4 regions of the Photobacterium leiognathi genome follow, and region 3 is predicted to be linked to each of the others. Evidence: predicted binding sites of a transcription regulator. Region 3 holds the regulator's gene; each other region holds the start of a gene.
The links. Region 3 encodes PurR, which represses purine synthesis genes. Its sites were predicted from a motif close to TNANGNAAACGTTTNCNTNA; they were not measured.

Region 1 (4,715 bases), 150 kb from region 3:
GTAGAGATGAAGCCTTTGCTTTCAACAATTTTTTGTGCGTCAGCAGTTTTCATCCAAGATAGGAATTTAAGCGCTTCAGCTGATGGACGACCTTCTTTGTAAACAACAAGGAATGGACGTTGAACTGTGTAGTCACCAGACTTGATAGCAGCAACTGATGGCTTGTGACCGTCGATTGCTAGAGGTTTAACTGTATTATCAACAGAGCCTAGAGAGATGTAGCCGATTGCAAATGGGTTGTTAGCAACAGTTGTTTTTAGCTGACCATTACCACTTGCCACTTGTGCTTTTTGTGAAATTGCAGAAACTTTCACGCCATTGATTTTTTTCTTAAGGCTCATGATGTCTTCAAATGCACCGCGAGTACCAGATGCTGTATCACGTGTAGCAACAACGATTGGCTTATCTTCACCGCCAACTTGTTTCCAGTTTGTCACTTCACCTTTGTAGATTTTAGCAACTTGCTCTTTCGTTAAGTCTGAAACAGGGTTGCTGTTGTTTACTACAACGGCAATACCGTCACGAGCGATAACCACTTCTTTCACTTCTGGTGATTCTTCAGACGTTTTAAGGTCACGTGAAGACATACCTAGATCGGCTGAGCCATCGTGTGCAGCACGGATGCCTGCTGATGAACCTGGGCCTTGAACCTCAACTGTTACGTCATTTGATTTAGCATAAGTTTCACCAAATACTTCCATTAATGGTGATACAGAGCTTGAACCTACAACAGAGATAGTTTCGCCTGCAATTGCTGCAGTGCTAGCTACCATTGTTCCTGCTAAAGCGATTGCGCCGATAATCTTTGTTTTCATTTTCCTAGTCCTTTCGTGTTTGCTGATTACTATAGGTTTGAATGAACGTGACAAAGGTTAGGAAAGTTATGTGACACTTATGTTTCAGAACTTTGAACACTCTATGAATGTTGTCATAAATACTTAATGGGAATTAAAACTGATTTAAATTCAATCGTATTATTTGAAATTCATTGAATTATTTCTTTTAAGTATATGTTTTTGCGCGGCTAAATATGATTTTTTGGTGTCTTATGAAATATTGGAAAGTATTTTAATTATGCTGAAGTGATAGATATTTATGACCATATAAGTTTATGACAGTCATATTTCAATCTGAATTTTAGTGTGATTTCCTTCCAATGTTTCAATTGGTTGTCGCTCTTCTTATCTATAGTAGAATAGGAAAATATGTTGTTCAGTACGCTTTTACGCTTAAAAGTAATTACAACTATTTGAAGTTAGAAAGGTTATCAATGTTAAAAAAAGCGCAGCAAATGGTTGTGTTCAATGCTTTGACGAAACAGCAGAGCTTTACAAAAGCAGCACAATTGCTTGAGATTTCACGAACTCAGGTAAGTAAGTTAGTGCAACAATTAGAAGAACGTTTAGGTGTTCAATTGGTGCAGCGTACCACTCGCTCATTTGCATTAACTGAATCGGGACGTATCTTTGCAAAGCATTGTGAAAAGGTTGTTGACGAGATCAATGAAGCTGAAAGTGAGTTGTTAGCACTGGGTGATAGCCAGCAAGGTTCATTAAGGGTAGGGATCGCTCAATCTTTTGCGTCTAACCATGTTGCGCCTTACATCAATGAATTTCACGAGCGCCATCCATTAGTAAATCTTGAGTTAAGTTTGTTTGATCACCGTGTTGATCTTATTGCCGAGCAACTTGACTTGTGGATTGGCTTTATGGACTCACCGCCAGAAGGCTTTGTTGCTCGCCATCTTACTAATTGTGATTTTGTCTTAGTTGCAAGCCCTGACTACCTTGCGAAACATGGTGTGCCTTACCATCCGGATGATTTGAAACAACATAACTGTATTACCTATTTTAGCCGTGAGCGTAAGGATAATATTTGGAACTTCAGTCTGAAAGAAGAAGAGTTGCAAGTAAAGGTAACAGGGAATTATCGTGTCGATTCCGCTGATGCTATCCGTGATGCAACCATTGCAGGTAATGGGGTAGGGTATTTAGCGACATATTTATTAAAAGATGAAATTCGCCATGGGAAACTCATTCGTTTGATGCCGGAGTGGCAATTAACACAGCACATGCCTTTATATGCGGTTTATCCTCGCCATAAATATTTGCCAACAAAGGTTAATCTGTTTATTGAATTTATCCGAGAGCATATCGAATTGGGTAATATTTCCTGCCAAATATAGTGAAAACACTGTTGGTGGGAATAAATAGCGTAAATTAGCGTGTTTATTTTCACCAATTATATGATGTAAAAAGCGACAGCTTGACGCAAACGGTTAGCCAAACGCTGTCGCAAACGTTTCTAATTGTAAACTATAGAAACAATAGTATTCATTATAGGAACCAATATCACGTATTTCGTTTGCTTAGCTGAAAAAAACAGCGGTTATAGCGAAAGTTGTTATTGATTAGTTAATAGCAATAACAATTTGATCCTTGTCACACTTTTATTTCTCCCTAAAATCCCCCCGCAATCGTTTACTACTACACATTGGAGAATGACCATGCATTATTTGGTCGGCATCTTAGGCATTATCGTAATCTTTGCCGTTGGTTTATTATTTTCTGAAAATCGTCGCGCGGTAAATTGGCGCACTGTATTGGGTGCATTTTGCGTGCAAGTGATCTTTGCAGGCTTTATTTTATACGTGCCTATTGGTCGTGTAGTTTTAAACAGTGTTTCTGGTGCAGTATCAGGCATCATTGAATATACTAATGAGGGTACAGAATTCCTATTTGGTCAATTAGCACAATTTAAACTAGGTTTTATTTTTGCGGTTAACGTACTCCCTTCTATCGTATTTTTCTCTGCGTTGATCTCTGTGCTTTATTACCTAGGTGTAATGAAGTGGGTGATCCGTAGTATTGGTGGTGTGTTGCAGTACTTTTTAGGTACTACACGTACAGAATCGATGTCGGCAACGGCAAATATCTTTGTTGGTTCAGTTGAAGCGCCACTGGTTGTGCGTCCATTCCTGTCTCGTATGACACGCTCTGAACTGTTTGCAGTTATGGTTGGTGGCCTAGCTTCTGTTGCTGGCGGTACTATGGTGGGTTATGCAGGTTTAGGTGTTCAGCTGAAATACCTTATTGCTGCAAGCTTTATGTCTGCACCTGCAGGTTTGATGATGGCGAAATTGCTTGTACCTCAAACTGAAGGTGTTCACACCATGGAAGAAGAAGATGACGGTGAAGAAGATGAACCAGTAAACATGGTTGATGCCGCTTCTCGTGGTGCGCTTAGCGGTTTACAAATTGCAATGGCAGTAGGTGCGAGTTTACTTGCAGTGATCAGCTTAATTGCATTAGTAAACGGTGGTCTAGGTCATATAGGTAATTGGTTAGCTTCTGTTGGTCAATGGTTAGGCTTTGATTGGAATGGTCTACATCACCTAAGCTTAGATATGATCTTTGGTTATGTCTTTGCACCTGTTGCTTGGTTAATTGGTGTGCCATGGTCTGAAGCAACAACGGCAGCAAGCTTGATCGGTACTAAGATTGCGGTTAACGAATTTATTGCATTTGCAGAGCTAATGAAGCCTGAAACCATTGCAAAACTGAGTGAGCACTCTCAAGCAATCGTGACTTTTGCTCTTTGTGGCTTTGCTAACCTAACATCTATTGCAATGTTAATGGGTGGTTTAGGCGGTATTGTTCCTCAACGTCGTCCTGAGATTGCACGTTTGGGTATGAAAGCGATTTTTGCTGCAACACTTGCAAACTTAATGAGTGCAACGTTAGCGGGTTTATTTATTCCACTTTCGTAGTAACATCGCTCAGTAAGCGGTTAACATTAAACAGAGAGCTTAGGCTCTCTGTTTGCGTATGGGCTATTCATTGATTAAAAGGATCTAAATGCGATGAAATCGGATGTTGATAAATTAGTAGCTAAACATGCTGAATTGATCCATAGCGATGGTTTAAAAGTCCACTCTCATACTCAACGTGAAGATGGTGATTGGATCCTGCATACCTTGATGATTGATGGCTATGATGTGCCATTTAAGTTTAAGCGAAAGACAAAATACCAAAGCCTAAAGGGGGCGAAAGTGAATATGACCTATTACCCTGAAACGGTGACGGTTGCAGGCTTTGAAATCGAGACCATGAAAGTAGTGCGAATTAAACGCTATTAGTAAAAATAAAGCCCAATTATAAAATTGGGCTTTATTTTTTAATTTGGTGTTGAGCGGTAGTGTTCTCTTACTTTTGTTCCATCTTTTTTTGTATGCGCTGGAACATGAACTTTCTTTTTTCCACTTTTCGTTTTAGCCATATATCTGCCTTAATTGTAAGTTAGTTAGAACATTCCATATCTAAATAAACCTTAACTCCATGGCATAACTATTTATTGGGATGATTTTTTCTAATCCAACTAAATGGCTTTTATTTCATTATATTGCATATTAAATTGTGCCATATTCCACAAAGTATATTTTCAGAAAAACGCCAAGGCAGCTATTTGCCTTGGCGTTGTTGTTTTTACTGCTTTAGTTATCGCTGGCTATTCATTTCTTGCAGTTTTTTCCCAATAGGGCCTGAGAAGTTAAAGCCATCATGCACATCCCAGTTAATTGACCATGTCATTACACCACCAAAATTAGGGTAGAGTTTTGTTGGTACAACTGAACCACAACTACTGCCTTTAGTGACGCAATCAAGGGCATCAATAATGTTTTGGGTAGGCGCTTGACCTGAGTTAGCTGAGCTTGG
Region 2 (4,715 bases), 890 kb from region 3:
TTAACGTGGGCACACAACCGCGTTGAAGGTAAGCAAGATTACACTAGTCTGTTATACATTCCATCTAAAGCACCGTGGGATTTAAATAACCGTGATGGCCAGCATGGCTTAAAACTGTATGTACAACGTGTGTTCATTATGGATGACGCGCAACAGTTCATGCCAACCTACCTACGTTTTATTCGCGGCTTAATTGACTCAAATGATCTGCCACTGAACGTATCACGTGAAATTCTGCAAGATAACAAAGTGACTCAAGCCCTACGTAAAGCATGTACTAAACGTGTTCTGCAAATGCTTGAGCGCATGGCGAAGAACGATGCTGAGAAGTACCAAACATTCTGGAAAGAGTTTGGTCAGGTATTAAAAGAAGGTCTAGCGGAAGATTTTGCAAACCGTGACAAGATCGCTAACTTACTTCGTTTCAGCTCAACAGAAAATGATGCGCAAGAGCAAACGGTATCATTAGCTGATTATGTAAGCCGCATGAAAGAAGGCCAAGATAAGATTTATTATCTAACGGCGGATAACTTCAATGCTGCAAAACACAGCCCACACCTAGAGCAATTCCGCGCTAAAGGTTTGGAAGTGGTTCTGATGTACGATCGTATTGATGAATACCTAATGGGTCACTTACCAGAATTTGAAGGTAAGCTGTTCCAAGCGATCACGAAATCAGATCTTGATCTGTCTAACTTCGATGATGAAGAAGCGAAAGAAAAGCAAAAAGAGACAGAAAAAGAATTTGCTTCAGTGGTTGAGCGTACGAAAGGTTACCTTGGTTCACGTGTGAAAGATGTACGTGCAACGTTCAAACTTCACGACACACCAGCGGTTGTGGTCACTGATGAACATGAGATGGGTACACAAATGGCGAAGCTGCTAGCAGCGGCAGGCCATGAAGCACCAGAAGTACAATACATCTTCGAGCTAAACCCAGAGCATGCGTTAGTTAAGAAAATGGCAGATGAAGCGGATGAAGAAGTGTTCAGCCGCTGGGTGGAATTCTTGCTAGGTGAAGCAATGTTAGCAGAGCGCGGTACGATGGATGACCCATCTCAGTTCCTTGCTGCAATTAACAAGTTGCTGATTAAATAACCAAATAACTTACATATATCAAATACTATTCTGATAAAGCATGTAAACGCAGCCCAGTGATTGTACTGGGCTTGCGAGTCTGTCTTAATCAGTGTATTTTCACTTTTTTGCAAAATTCCACTCTATTAAAGGGGATCACAATGCGCATCATCCTTCTGGGCGCTCCAGGTGCAGGTAAAGGTACTCAAGCTCAATTCATCATGGAAAAGTTTGGTATTCCTCAAATTTCAACTGGTGACATGCTACGTGCTGCTATCAAAGCAGGTACTGAGCTAGGCAAACAAGCGAAATCAGTGATCGATGCTGGTCAATTGGTATCTGACGATATCATTCTTGGTCTTGTTAAAGAGCGTATTGCTGAAGAAGACTGTGCAAAAGGCTTCCTACTAGACGGTTTCCCACGCACTATTCCTCAGGCTGATGGTCTAAAAGAAAACGGCGTTAACGTTGATTACGTTATCGAGTTTGACGTTGCTGACGATGTGATCGTTGAGCGTATGGCGGGTCGTCGTGCTCACCTTCCTTCAGGTCGTACTTACCACGCTGTATACAACCCACCAAAGGTTGAAGGTAAAGATGACGTAACTGGTGAAGATCTTGTTATCCGTGAAGATGACAAAGAAGAAACAGTACGTGCACGTCTAAACGTATACCACACGCAAACTGCACCACTTATCGAGTACTACGGTAAAGAAGCAGAAGCAGGTAACACTAAGTACCTTAAGTTCGACGGTACACTACCTGTTGCTGAAGTTAGCGCTGCGCTAGAAAAAGCATTAGCTTAATATTATTGTTGGCTATATAGATAGTCTATAACAATGAGAAAAAACGGGCCTGCCTATTGGTATTGCCCGTTTTTTTTGGTTTTAATAATAGGGCTATATTCGAAGTGTTTGGGTATAGTCTTAAATAAAGGCTTGGATGAGTCTTTTAAAGTTAGTGTGATCCAATAGCGATGAATGTTCGTTTAGGTTGGGTTACAGAATATCTCCTATAGATCTGAATGCTTTGTTTAGGATAGAAAAGAGCGAAAGACCGATGAATAAAGACAACAATAAATACGGTGTATTGTTAGTAAACCTTGGTACGCCTGATACACCAACGGCGGCAGGGGTAAAACAATTTTTATCTCAATTTTTACATGATAAGCGTGTGGTTGATATGACCCGCTGGTTATGGTGCCCAATTTTACATGGTGTGATTTTGCCTATTCGCTCTCCTAAAGTAGCGAAGTTATATCAGACGGTATGGATGGAAGAGGGATCACCGTTGATGGTGTATTCCAAGCGCCAGCAACAAGCCCTACAAGATGCTTTACAAGTACCTGTAGCCTTAGGAATGACTTACGGTAATCCAAGCATTCAATCGGGTTTAGAAGCGTTAAAACAGCAAGGTTGCGATAAAGTCGTCGTGTTGCCGCTGTATCCTCAATATTCAGGTACGACAACAGCTGCGGTATTTAATCGTTTAGCAAAAGATCTTAAGTCGATGCCTTACATTCCTGAGCTGCGCTTTATTAATCATTATTACGATCATCCTGATTACATTTCGGCGTTAGCAGATTCAGCGAAAAAGGTTTGGGCAGAGAAAGGAGAACCTGATTATCTATTATGTTCATACCACGGTATTCCAAAGCGTTACGCTGATAATGGTGACCCATACCCTGATCACTGTAACGGCACAACGGAATTATTAGCGCAAGCACTAGCGATGCCGCGTGAAAAAATGAGCATGAGTTATCAGTCTATTTTCGGCCGTGAAGAGTGGTTAAAGCCTTATACCGAAGGCACCATTAAAGCGTTAGCTGAAAAAGGGGTTAAACGCCTTGATGTGATGTGTCCGGCTTTCTCGGTGGACTGTTTAGAGACATTAGAAGAGATTGCTGAGCAGTGTAAAGAAGTGTTCATTGAAGCTGGTGGTGTCGAATTTAATCTGATCCCATGCCTTAATGACGATGAAGCTCACATCGCTATGATGGAAAGCTTGGTGAAACAACACGTTCAAGGTTGGTAATTGTTGATCGGTTTCTGAAAAATTCCTCAGACGATAACGTTTACGCTCTCATTTGTATTGATATATCGCAAAACGAATGAGAGCTTTTGCTTTTATGTTCTATATTCTGTGATAGAATTCGCAAAATTTACAACTTGATAGCGCATAGACATGAAATTTCCAGGCCAACGAAAATCTAAGCATTACTTCCCTGTACATGCTCGCGATCCACTTTTAAGTCAAACTAAACAAGAAAAACGTTTAGCTCGCACTCACGTTGTCGGTATTGACCAAACACTGGTTGATATTGAAGCTTATGTGGATGATGAATTCCTGGAACGTTACGAGTTAAGTAAAGGCCATTCATTGGTTATTACTGACGAGAAAGCAGAAGCGTTATATCAAGAATTAAAAGAAAACAATCTTGTTACCCACGAATTTGCTGGTGGCACGATTGGTAACACCCTGCACAACTACTCTGTGTTAGCGGATGACAAATCTGTTCTTCTTGGCGTGATGAGTAAAGACATTGAGATCGGTAGCTACGCTTACCGTTACCTATGTAACACATCAAGCCGTATGGACATGAACTACCTACAGCCTGTTGAGGGTCCTATTGGTCGTTGTTTTGCTCTTATCTCTAAAGACGGTGAACGTACGTTTGCTATCAACGAAGGTAAGATGAACCAACTAGCACCAGAAAGCATCCCTGAGTGTGTATTTGAAAATGCCTCTGCACTTGTTCTTACTGCTTATTTAGTTCGTTGTAAGCCTGGCGATCCAATGCCTGCTGCAACAATGCGCGCAATTGAATATGCGAAGAAATACGATGTGCCAGTAGTATTAACTTTGGGTACTAAGTTCGTGATCCAAGACGATCCTCAATGGTGGCGTGACTTCCTTCGCGATAACGTAACCCTTGTTGCGATGAACGAAGATGAAGGCGAAGCGCTAACAGGTGAATCAGATCCATTATTAGCGGCTGATAAAGCGCTAGAGTGGGTTGATCTTGTGCTATGTACTGCGGGTCCTGTTGGCCTTTATACGGCAGGTTACACGGAAGAAAATGCGAAGCGCGAAACAAGCCTTCCATTACTTCCAGGTGAAATTGCAGAATTTAACCGCTACGAATTTAGTCGTCCAATGCTAAAAGATGCGTGTGAAAACCCAATCAAGGTGTACTCACACATCGCACCATACATGGGCGGTCCTGAGCGCATTAAGAATACGAACGGTGCTGGTGATGGCGCACTATCTGCGTTGCTGCACGATATGTCTGCAAACCGTTACCACAAAGAAAACGTGCCAAATTCAAGTAAGCATCAATATTCTTTCCTAACTTACTCATCGTTCTCTCAGGTTTGTCTATATTCAAACCGTGTGAGCTATGAAGTATTGGCTCAATACTCACCACGTTTATCTCGTGGCTTACCTGAGCGTGAAGATAGCTTGGAAGAAGCATACTGGGAACGTTAAGTTTCTTATGAATATAAAAAAACCGCCGATGATGGCTAACACCTATCACTTAAGGTGTTTGGAACGAACTGGATAACGAGTTTTATTGATACGAACGGCTCTCTGCTTGGGCCGTTTTTTTCTTTCAGGTAATATGTAACGCTTTACTT
Region 3 (4,715 bases):
ATCCAGCTTGCAATTAGACTGACAATCACGATGAGTAAAGCGAGCTTTTTCTTATCCATGTATCTCACCTTATTTAGTTTGCTGAGTATCAGCTTTTGGTTTGTCTTGCTCTTGGCTAACCGCAGTATTATTCGGTTTAATAGGCAGGGTGCAGAAACCTTGCTCTGGCACATCCAATGCGGTGTTAAATTTAGCTGATAGGTTTTGGAAGCTGACTAATGCGGTGATCTCTATGATGTCATCGCTGCTGTACCACTGCTGGAGGGCATGAAGCATCTCATCAGTAACACGTTGACCTGTAATGGTCATTGCTTCCGTGTAGGCAAGCACAGCGCGTTCTTGCTGTGTAAACAAATCAGAATGCTGCCAGTTTGCCAGCGCTTTGATTTTTTCTTCAGAATCGCAACGCTCCGCCAATTTCATGCCATTAGCATCGACACAGAAAGCACAATCATTAAGTTGCGATACACGAACACAAATAAGCGAACGCATCACATCTTGGATAGGGGACTTTTTGCGATCCAGAAAACCAAAGAATCCCGCGACTAACCAAAACAGCACAGGCTTACGACCCCATAGCTTGGCTGGATTAAGCACTTGCCCATAATGACGAGCTTGTAGCCATAACAATGGTTTTACCCAAAGTGAATCGATTTTCTTGATTGAGATGCGCACAGCCATTCCTTAAAAAGATACTCAAGAGTTAGGGTAAAGATCCTGCGTAAAGGCAAGATATGAATATATGTATACCCAAGTGACTTCAATATGCCTGATTCAGAGCGAGGTCACTGAGTTGAATTCAAGGAAGACAACGAAGCGGAATTGCGAGCTCTTTCCAAGTTGTCTGACGCAAGAAGTCGGCTCAGTGACACGCTCCCAAAGGGCGAGCGTCCTTAGCTCCCAGACTTTGTTAACGATTCTAAATGTAGAACTACTATATCTACAAATCGTTGCCGCGCCTGAGAACTAAGGTCGTCTCGCTGAACACTGCATTTTGAAGTTATTTGGGTATAGACCTGAACTACCCGTATTGTATTTCATTTACTAAGAATTATGGCTTTTTCTACAATCAGTTGGTGAAAATAAAACCAATGGTGAGAGAAATAAAAAACACTGGTTATTTATAAATAACGATAAATGAGAGCTGAAATTAATAAAGCGTTAAATAATTGACGTTATAAAAAACAATTTTAAATATTTATGTTTTAGCATTGATATAAAACAAGAAGTTATTAAATACTTTTAGTTGCAATATTTGGCAATTACGCATTAAGAGGTTTATGTATTAAAAGATATAAAATAGAGCAGAGTGAAGGGATTTATTTAGAATATATTTTTAACAGGTATACTTAGAAATAAAAGAATGAACATCTTTTATTTCTAAGTGAAGGCGAATTGTCGAAGAATGTATTTCTTAGGATAGGGCAGATAATAATTCGTTTCGACGTTGCTCAGGAATAACAGACCAATGCTGTCCACTAATTGCACCCTCAAGCGCCCATAGCAATTCAAGACTAAGCGGACTGTTTTGCGCTTTTTGTAGCGCTTGATATGCACCTAATGCACCAGCTGCTTGAAGTTGTTCGATAGTCTCTATGCCTGCTTTTTTAAGCATTCTTTCATTTGATAACCGTAGGTTTGGTAAGTCCTTTATACGGTCAGGTACACAACTCTCCTTTTCTTGCTTGTCTTTTTCTGCGGCTTCCAAGGAATACCTACCTTGTGCAACGATCTTTTCAGGTTCGTCCCACCAGTTATCTGGTATTGCGTAGTGCTTGGTTACAACAGGGAACCCACGTTTTTTGTAAACGTAAGGCTCCAAGCCAGCTTGTTTGAATTCCTTTTCGGTTTCAGCGTTTGCTCGTAAATGAAGTTTATCATTCACAACTAATGCAAACATTGTATCACCAGCAAAAATGCCAAAACCGCCAAACATCGACCGTGATTTTACAGATCCAAAATGGTCAAATAATTTTAATGAATCTTTTAATATTGGTTTATCCATGCTTCTACTCGGTGAAAAAAATATGAGTGTCACCTAAACATCAAGAGCGAGGAATTAGATTAATTAATCTTCACATTAGGCTTGTCAATATATTGTTAAAATAAATGTCATTATATTGGCGGCCTAATTATAATCCTTCGGTAACTCCGCTACCATGAATTAAAAAATTAATTTTTAGGCCGGAAGTTTTGCGTCTTAATCTTTCAATTAATTTGCCTGTTCGTGACTATATAAAGTTATATTAAATATTAGTTTTAATATTAAATCCAAGCTCTCAAAAGTGTGATATTGCTTCAGGTAATTGTTCTTATCTTATGGTGAGCATAAATCTTTTTTAAAAAAGTAAAAAAAAGCCAACAAGTTAAACTTATCGGCTTTTTCTAAACTTACCAAGGTCAATCTCGTTAGTTGAGATCTTTAACCGACTTTCTCGCAACAAGCTCTGGTGTCATTTCAAAAGTTTGACGAGCGTGATTCTTGTCTTTAACACGATCTAGCAAAATTTCCACTGCAGTTTTACCTAAACGACGCTTAGGCTGGTGGATTGTTGTTAGTGGCGGTGCAAAGTACGGTGCAAGGTCAATGTTGTCGTAACCAATGATAGAGATATCATCAGGAATACGTAGGCCTGCTTGCTCAAAGGTACTGATCATTGCCATTGCCATGATGTCGTTGAAACAGAAGATAGCAGTAGGGCGCTCTTTCATTGCAATGAACTTTTTCGCCGCTTCAACCGCTGATTCACACTCGAAGTCACCTTCAAGTAGCCAATCTTCATTAACGCTTAAGTCTGCTTCGGCCATTGCTTTACGGAAACCTTTTAGGCGCTCATGACAAGTAGACTTATCACCTTGACCTGATAGACAGCCAATTTTCTTATGGCCGTTATCGATAAAGTGTTTAGTCGCAATATAGCCGCCAGTTTCAGCGTTATCTTGAATATTGTCTGTATGTGGCTTATCTGGGCCCCAGTCCATGATAACCATTGGCAGATCGTTTTGACGCTCTAGTAGTTCAAGTAGCTTTTGATCAAGATCGCTACACATTACCAGTAGGCCATCAACACGCTTTTCTGCCAGCATGCGTAGGTAATCACGTTGTTTTTCAAGATTGCCTTCAGTGTTACATAGGATCAGGGTGTAACCTGCGCCGTAACAATACTCTTCAACGCCATGTACAACTTCAGCAAAAAATGGGTTGGTTGATTTTGTTACCAACATACCAATGGTACGAGTTGTATTACATTTTAAGCTTCGCGCTACAGCACTTGGTGCGTAGTTAAGCTCATCTACCGCAGCCAGCACTTTTTTCTGTGTTGCTTCTGCAACAAAGCGTGTTTTATTGATCACGTGTGACACAGTTGTGGTTGATACACCTGCCATACGTGCAACGTCTTTAATGGTTGCCATATTTATTCTTCTAATTATGGTCAGATAGAGATCTGACAAAAGGTTGTGGTACCCAATTGATTAATTACGTAGTAGATGGCTAGTTGAGAGACTAGTAGATATGAAATTCTTTAATTATTAACTACTTAATTATTCAATTTGGCACCGTTTTTATAGAGCACCGCTTATAAACAACTAAAGCCGCAATAAATGCGGCATCAGTGTATCGAAATCTTTATTACAACTTTTACATGTGTAATCGCTTGCGCTCACATTTTACTGTGTGTTTTGCGTTGTGCAATCTTTCTGTTCATCTTGAGTGAAATTATTGATGATAAGTTATAAAAATGCAGGTCGTTGTCACGCTTAATCCGATTTTTATCGCATCCTTACAGTATTAATAACTGACTGGTCATTAAAGAATAGGATGATTTGCTGACAAAATATAAGGGTAGTTTTCTATAGGGTGGGTATGCACAGTAACAGGCCAACCATACAGTGATTCTACGACTTCAGCAGTGAGTACTTGTGACGGTGTACCATCCGCTTTTATTTGCCCATCATTTAAGAAAATCATCCGATCTGTGTATTGCGCTGCAAGGTTTAAATCATGTAATACCACAATAACCGCAGCACCTTGCATTGCCATGTTCTTCGCTATTTGTAAGGTGTGATGTTGATGTGCTAGATCAAGGGCTGATGTTGGTTCATCCAGCATTAAAATACAGTGCTCACCAGCTTGGCTTAATTGGGTTAATACCCGAGCTAAATGGATTCGTTGTTTTTCACCGCCAGAAAGCGTCGGGTAAAGCCTATCTGCAAGGTTTTCGACATCCACATAATCCATTATCATCTGTGTCACAGACTTAAGCTGTGGTGACGTTAGTTGTAACGGGATTGCGCCTAACTCCACCACTTCTTTTGCTGTAAACGCAAAAGAAAGTGCACTGTGTTGCGGCAGTATGCCTAAATGTTTAGCCAGTGTAGCTCTGTCCCATGATGATAATGGTTGCCCGAAAAAAGAGACGTCTCCAGATTCAGGTGTTACTTCGCCACAGAGTACTTTTAATAAGGTACTTTTCCCTGCGCCATTGGGGCCTAAAAGGGCAGTGACTTCGCCTGAATGAATATCTAAATCTAGATCATCTAATAAGATTTTATTGCCGTAACGAAGTTTGAGGTTTCTTGCTTGAATAACGCTGGTTGTATTTAGAGAAGTGTTATTTTGAGAACTGTTTTCTGTCGAACTAAGTAAATCAATATCAATGGCAGTTGCTGTCATGAAATGTGCCTCTTTTGAGCGCTAAGTAAATAGATAAAGA
Region 4 (4,715 bases), 1.1 Mb from region 3:
TAGTAGCGCTTGGAAATGTGCGAACAAGTTATTCAGTTGATCAACATTAGCTGCTGGCAGAGTAACCATTACAGATGCTTCACGTGGGATAGCATTACGTAGGCTACCACCTGTGAAGTTGTTAATACGTAAGCCAAGCTCGTCTGCGTGACCTGCTAAAAAGCGTGCAAGTAGCTTGTTAGCGTTGCCACGACCAGTGTGAATGTCACAACCTGAGTGACCGCCTTTTAAGCCTTTTAATACAAGCTTCACTGCTTGGTGATCTGCTGGTGTCGCTTCACGCTTAATATCAAGTGTAATTGCGCCATCTACACCGCCAGCACAACCCATGTACACTTCACCTTCTTGCTCAGAGTCAGTGTTTAGTAGGATATCACCTTCTAACCAACCTTCTTTTAGGCCGAAAGCACCCGTCATGCCTGCTTCTTCATCAATCGTTAGCAGTACTTCTAATGGACCATGTTCAATGTCTTTTGCTGCAAGTACAGCTAGGCAGCTTGCCATACCCATACCGTTATCAGCACCCAGTGTTGTGCCTTTTGCCGTTACCCATTCACCGTCGATGTACGGTTGGATAGGATCTTTTGTGAAGTCGTGTACGGTTTCTTCATTTTTCTGTGGAACCATATCGATGTGTGCTTGAAGTACCACACCTTTACGGTTTTCCATGCCAGCTGTTGCAGGTTTCTTAATGATCACGTTACCTGTTTCATCACGACGTACATCTAAGCCTTCTTTTTTAGCAAACTCAACGATGAATTGTGCTAATTGTTCTTCATGCTTAGATGGGTGAGGAATAGAACAGATTTGATCGAAAAATTGCCATACGGCTTTAGGTGATAGTTGACTGATTTCAGACACGGAAGCCTACCTTTATACAATATTGGGCTAGTGACACTTGTCAGGCTATTAGCCGCCAAATGACATAAATATGTAGCGATAAAACCTATCGCATTTTTTTTAGCATATCATTCTGACTAATGCGGAGGTAGAGAAAAAAGTAAAATCTTAAACCGCAAATACGATAATGCATAAGTATGAATCATGTTTAATGGTTATCAATTAGATAACCATCACTCACAATTATTTTAGATATTTATTTGTTTTATTTTGACTATGAAACTATGGTTTATTTTCTAAAATGAAAATAAGTTACATCAAAAATGGTTTAACAACGTTTTTTTACGAAAAGTGTGACGAACTTAAAAAAACGCTTGAAAGTAAATTACGAAATGGTTATGATTTCTACAATCTCATAGAGGTTATGAGAAACGACTGTACACGTTCAGGATGAGCCCGAGATATCGCCTCCAAGGAACCGAGATAAGTGCGGCCAAGATGGTCTAAATGATCCAAGGATTAAGTAAATATAGTTATGTACTTAATTTGGATTACTTATTTATAAGGTGATTTAAAAATGAAACTATTTGATTCTATTGCACACTTTTGGAATAACCGTTCAGTTTACACAGGTAACTTTACTTACCCTGGCTACTTCGGTTACTAAAGAATTTTGTTATCTAGTTGCTGACTAGCTAACTGAACTGTTTGTTCACCCCCTAACTTGAGAATACTAAATAATCGCTTTCGGTTATTTGCAACATTCGCCGCCACTTCGTTTTGAAGTGGCGTTTTTTTTACCTTTAAATCGTCATGATGAGTTTGTCACATATCGCGACCTAAGCTTTAGAAACGTTTTATTGCTGTAGATCTCATAAATATAAAATAGATGAAATATATTAATTTGGCATATTTGTGCTAATGCCTTGATTTTATATTGCTTATTATCTGTTCTTAAACGTCAAAAAAACAAAATTAAATTTATTAGTCTTAGTTTTGTGCATTTACTCGATATTCTCTGGAAATTGATAGATCTGATGTTTATAATCGCGCTCGAATTGAGAACGCAAACGTTTTCTATTTTTGCTTAATACCTAACGTGTCTATCTCCAAGGAACTGAGAAACATGCTTGAGAAGTTATTTAAACTGAAGGAACACGGCACTGACGTGCGTACCGAGTTACTTGCTGGCTTAACGACATTCCTAACTATGGCTTACATCATTTTTGTAAACCCTACTATGCTAGCCAATACAGGAATGGATAAAGGTGCAGTATTTGTTGCGACGTGTCTGGCGGCAATGATTGGCTGTTTTGTTATGGGCTTTTTTGCAAACTATCCTGTGGCTCAAGCGCCGGGGATGGGGCTAAATGCCTTCTTTACTTATACCGTTGTGCTAGGTATGGGTTACACATGGCAAGTTGCATTAGCGGCAGTTTTCTTATCAGGCCTATGTTTTATCGCCCTGAGTTTATTAAAGGTGCGAGAGTGGATCATCAACTCGATCCCCTTGGCGCTAAGAACAGGGATCTCGGCAGGTATTGGCTTATTCCTTGCGTTTATCGCGTTACAAACTTCAGGCATCGTTGTTGATAACCCAGCAACGTTAGTGCAAGTAGGCGATTTAACCAGCTTTCCCGTGCTCATGGCAGCGCTTGGTTTCTTCTTGACTATAGCGTTAGTGCATCGTGGTTTTAAAGCGGCAGTATTAATTGCGATTTTAGTCGTGACTGTTATTAGCGTGTTAGTTGGTGAAGTGACCTACGGCGGCATTATGTCGATGCCACCAAGTATTGCACCAACCTTCATGCAATTAGATTTTGCAGGTGCAATGGAAGTTGGTTTGATTTCAATTGTATTTGCTTTCTTGTTTGTCGATTTATTTGATACAGCAGGTACGTTAGTTGGCGTAGCAACCAAAGCTAATTTAATTGGCGAAGATGGTAAGCTGCCGCGTTTGAACCGTGCACTACTTGCAGACAGTACTGCAACATCAGTTGGTGCATTATTGGGTACATCGAACACCACTTCTTATGTCGAGAGTGTGTCCGGTGTCGCAGTCGGAGGACGAACTGGTCTTACCGCGGTAACGGTTGGTGTACTATTCCTGCTTGCTCTATTTTTTGCACCGCTTGCGGGCATGGTTCCAGCTTACGCAACGGCAGGTGCATTGTTCTACGTAGCTATTCTTATGATGTCAGGCCTTGTGGCGATTGATTGGCGTGATCTAACAGAAGCAGCACCAGTTGTTGTGGTTTGTTTATTGATGCCATTAACTTACTCAATTGCTGAAGGTATTGGCCTTGGTTTCATCACTTACGCTGCAGTTAAAGCGATGAGTGGTAAGGGACGTGACGTGAATATCAGTGTTTGGGTAATTTCCGCACTGTTCCTTTTGAAAATTATTTTTCTTTAAGTTTTAGATTAATAAAGCTTTACTAATTTATGGCGATTTTCGAATCGTTGATCCAGAGGTTCTTTGTTTATGAGTAATAAATTCATCATCACTTGGGATAACATGCAAACTTACACCCGTCAGCTAGCTGAAAAGCTACTTCCAGCTGATCAGTGGACAGGTATTATTGCTGTTAGTCGTGGCGGTTTGGTTCCTGCTGCTATTTTGGCGCGTGAGCTAGGTATTCGTCACGTAGATACGGTATGTATCTCAAGCTACGATCATGATCACCAACGTGATATGCGTGTGATCAAGAAAGCAGAAGGTGATGGTGAAGGCTTTATCATCGTTGATGATTTAGTTGATACTGGCGGTACTGCTGAAAAAATTCGTGAAATGTACCCACGTGGCAAGTTTGTAACCGTATGTGCGAAACCTGCTGGTAAACACCTTGTTGATGATTACGTTGTTGATATTCCGCAAGAAACGTGGATTGAACAACCATGGGATATGGCAGTAACGTTTGTCGATCCAATCGCTAAGCGATAAGCATTTTTCCTTTATCAAGGTTTATTGCTTTGCTGCTGTAAACTAAGATTGATTAATAAGACGCCGATAAGGCGTCTTTTTTTGTTTTAAATCGACATACGTAAGTGATTTTGGGTATATCATCACTACACATCATCAAGACCACGTGGAGAGTGCCGTGTCTGAGCCATCCCCTGAAAATTTGTCCGAAAAGTTATTTGCCCCAAGACCAACCTCTAAAGAAACATCGAGTTTGGTTAAAATTGCTCATGTGCGTAGTGGGCGAGTGAACAATGCGCTGGATGGTGAGAGTAAGGCTGGCTGGTACCGTGTTTTACGTCGTCCACAATGGATTTGGCAAGGTGTTGATCCCATTCAACTTGAAGCGGTATTAGCACGTATTGCGAGTTCAACGGCGCAGCGTACTGATGAAAACTTATTAGATACCGTGATTGGTTATAAGCCGGGCAACTGGAGTTATGAATGGTCACAGCTGGGCGCGATTTACCAAAAACAAGCACGCTTGCTATTAAATGATGGCGAGAAATTAAAAGCCTCAGAGCTATTATTAAAAGCCAGTACTCATTACAGCATTGCAGCATATCCTTATATTAAAGGGGATCAATTGGCCGATCAGGCAGAGCTGCAAGCCAATCAAAGTTATCGTGAAGCCATTGAATTACGTCCGCATGATATGCGTACTATCAATGTCAAATATGAAGGCAAAACCTTTGAAGCTTTCATTCATTTACCACGTACCGATAAATTATTACCAACCGTCATTGTAAGCGGTGGCCTAGATACACTGCAGTGCGATTTATGGCGCTTATACGAAGATTATTTAGGCCCAGCAGGTTATGCCATGGTCACACTCGACATGCCATCAGTAGGGCATTGTGATCGTTGGAACTTAACGGAAGATACTAGCCGACTACACCAAGCACTATTACAA

Region 1: the regulator PurR is predicted to act here: its motif matches at 2,267-2,286, upstream of Q7674_RS16295 (NupC/NupG family nucleoside CNT transporter).
Region 2: the regulator PurR is predicted to act here: its motif matches at 3,140-3,159, upstream of Q7674_RS11755 (inosine/guanosine kinase).
Region 4: the regulator PurR is predicted to act here: its motif matches at 1,903-1,922, upstream of Q7674_RS10915 (NCS2 family permease).

Annotation. Positions count from the first base shown of each region.
Region 1 is NZ_CP131601.1:2,009,834-2,014,548, reverse strand. Features, by position in the region: gene Q7674_RS16305 (phosphate ABC transporter substrate-binding protein) at 1-815, opposite strand, end outside; gene Q7674_RS16300 (LysR family transcriptional regulator) at 1,271-2,185, shown strand; gene Q7674_RS16295 (NupC/NupG family nucleoside CNT transporter) at 2,507-3,769, shown strand; gene Q7674_RS16290 (hypothetical protein) at 3,863-4,138, shown strand; gene Q7674_RS16285 (Ig-like domain-containing protein) at 4,497-4,715, opposite strand, start outside.
Region 2 is NZ_CP131601.1:971,408-976,122, forward strand. Features, by position in the region: gene htpG (molecular chaperone HtpG) at 1-1,098, shown strand, start outside; gene adk (adenylate kinase) at 1,239-1,883, shown strand; gene hemH (ferrochelatase) at 2,137-3,111, shown strand; gene Q7674_RS11755 (inosine/guanosine kinase) at 3,262-4,566, shown strand; gene Q7674_RS11760 (IS4 family transposase) at 4,612-4,715, opposite strand, start outside.
Region 3 is NZ_CP131601.1:1,863,760-1,868,474, reverse strand. Features, by position in the region: gene lpdA (dihydrolipoyl dehydrogenase) at 1-59, opposite strand, end outside; gene Q7674_RS15635 (carboxymuconolactone decarboxylase family protein) at 70-675, opposite strand; gene Q7674_RS15630 (TfoX/Sxy family DNA transformation protein) at 1,415-2,005, opposite strand; cyclic di-GMP riboswitch class I at 2,142-2,232, opposite strand; gene purR (HTH-type transcriptional repressor PurR) at 2,410-3,414, opposite strand; gene Q7674_RS15620 (heme ABC transporter ATP-binding protein) at 3,809-4,675, opposite strand; gene Q7674_RS15615 (FecCD family ABC transporter permease) at 4,672-4,715, opposite strand, start outside.
Region 4 is NZ_CP131601.1:804,151-808,865, forward strand. Features, by position in the region: gene Q7674_RS10910 (aminoacyl-histidine dipeptidase) at 1-861, opposite strand, end outside; gene Q7674_RS10915 (NCS2 family permease) at 1,967-3,256, shown strand; gene gpt (xanthine phosphoribosyltransferase) at 3,326-3,784, shown strand; gene frsA (esterase FrsA) at 3,942-4,715, shown strand, end outside.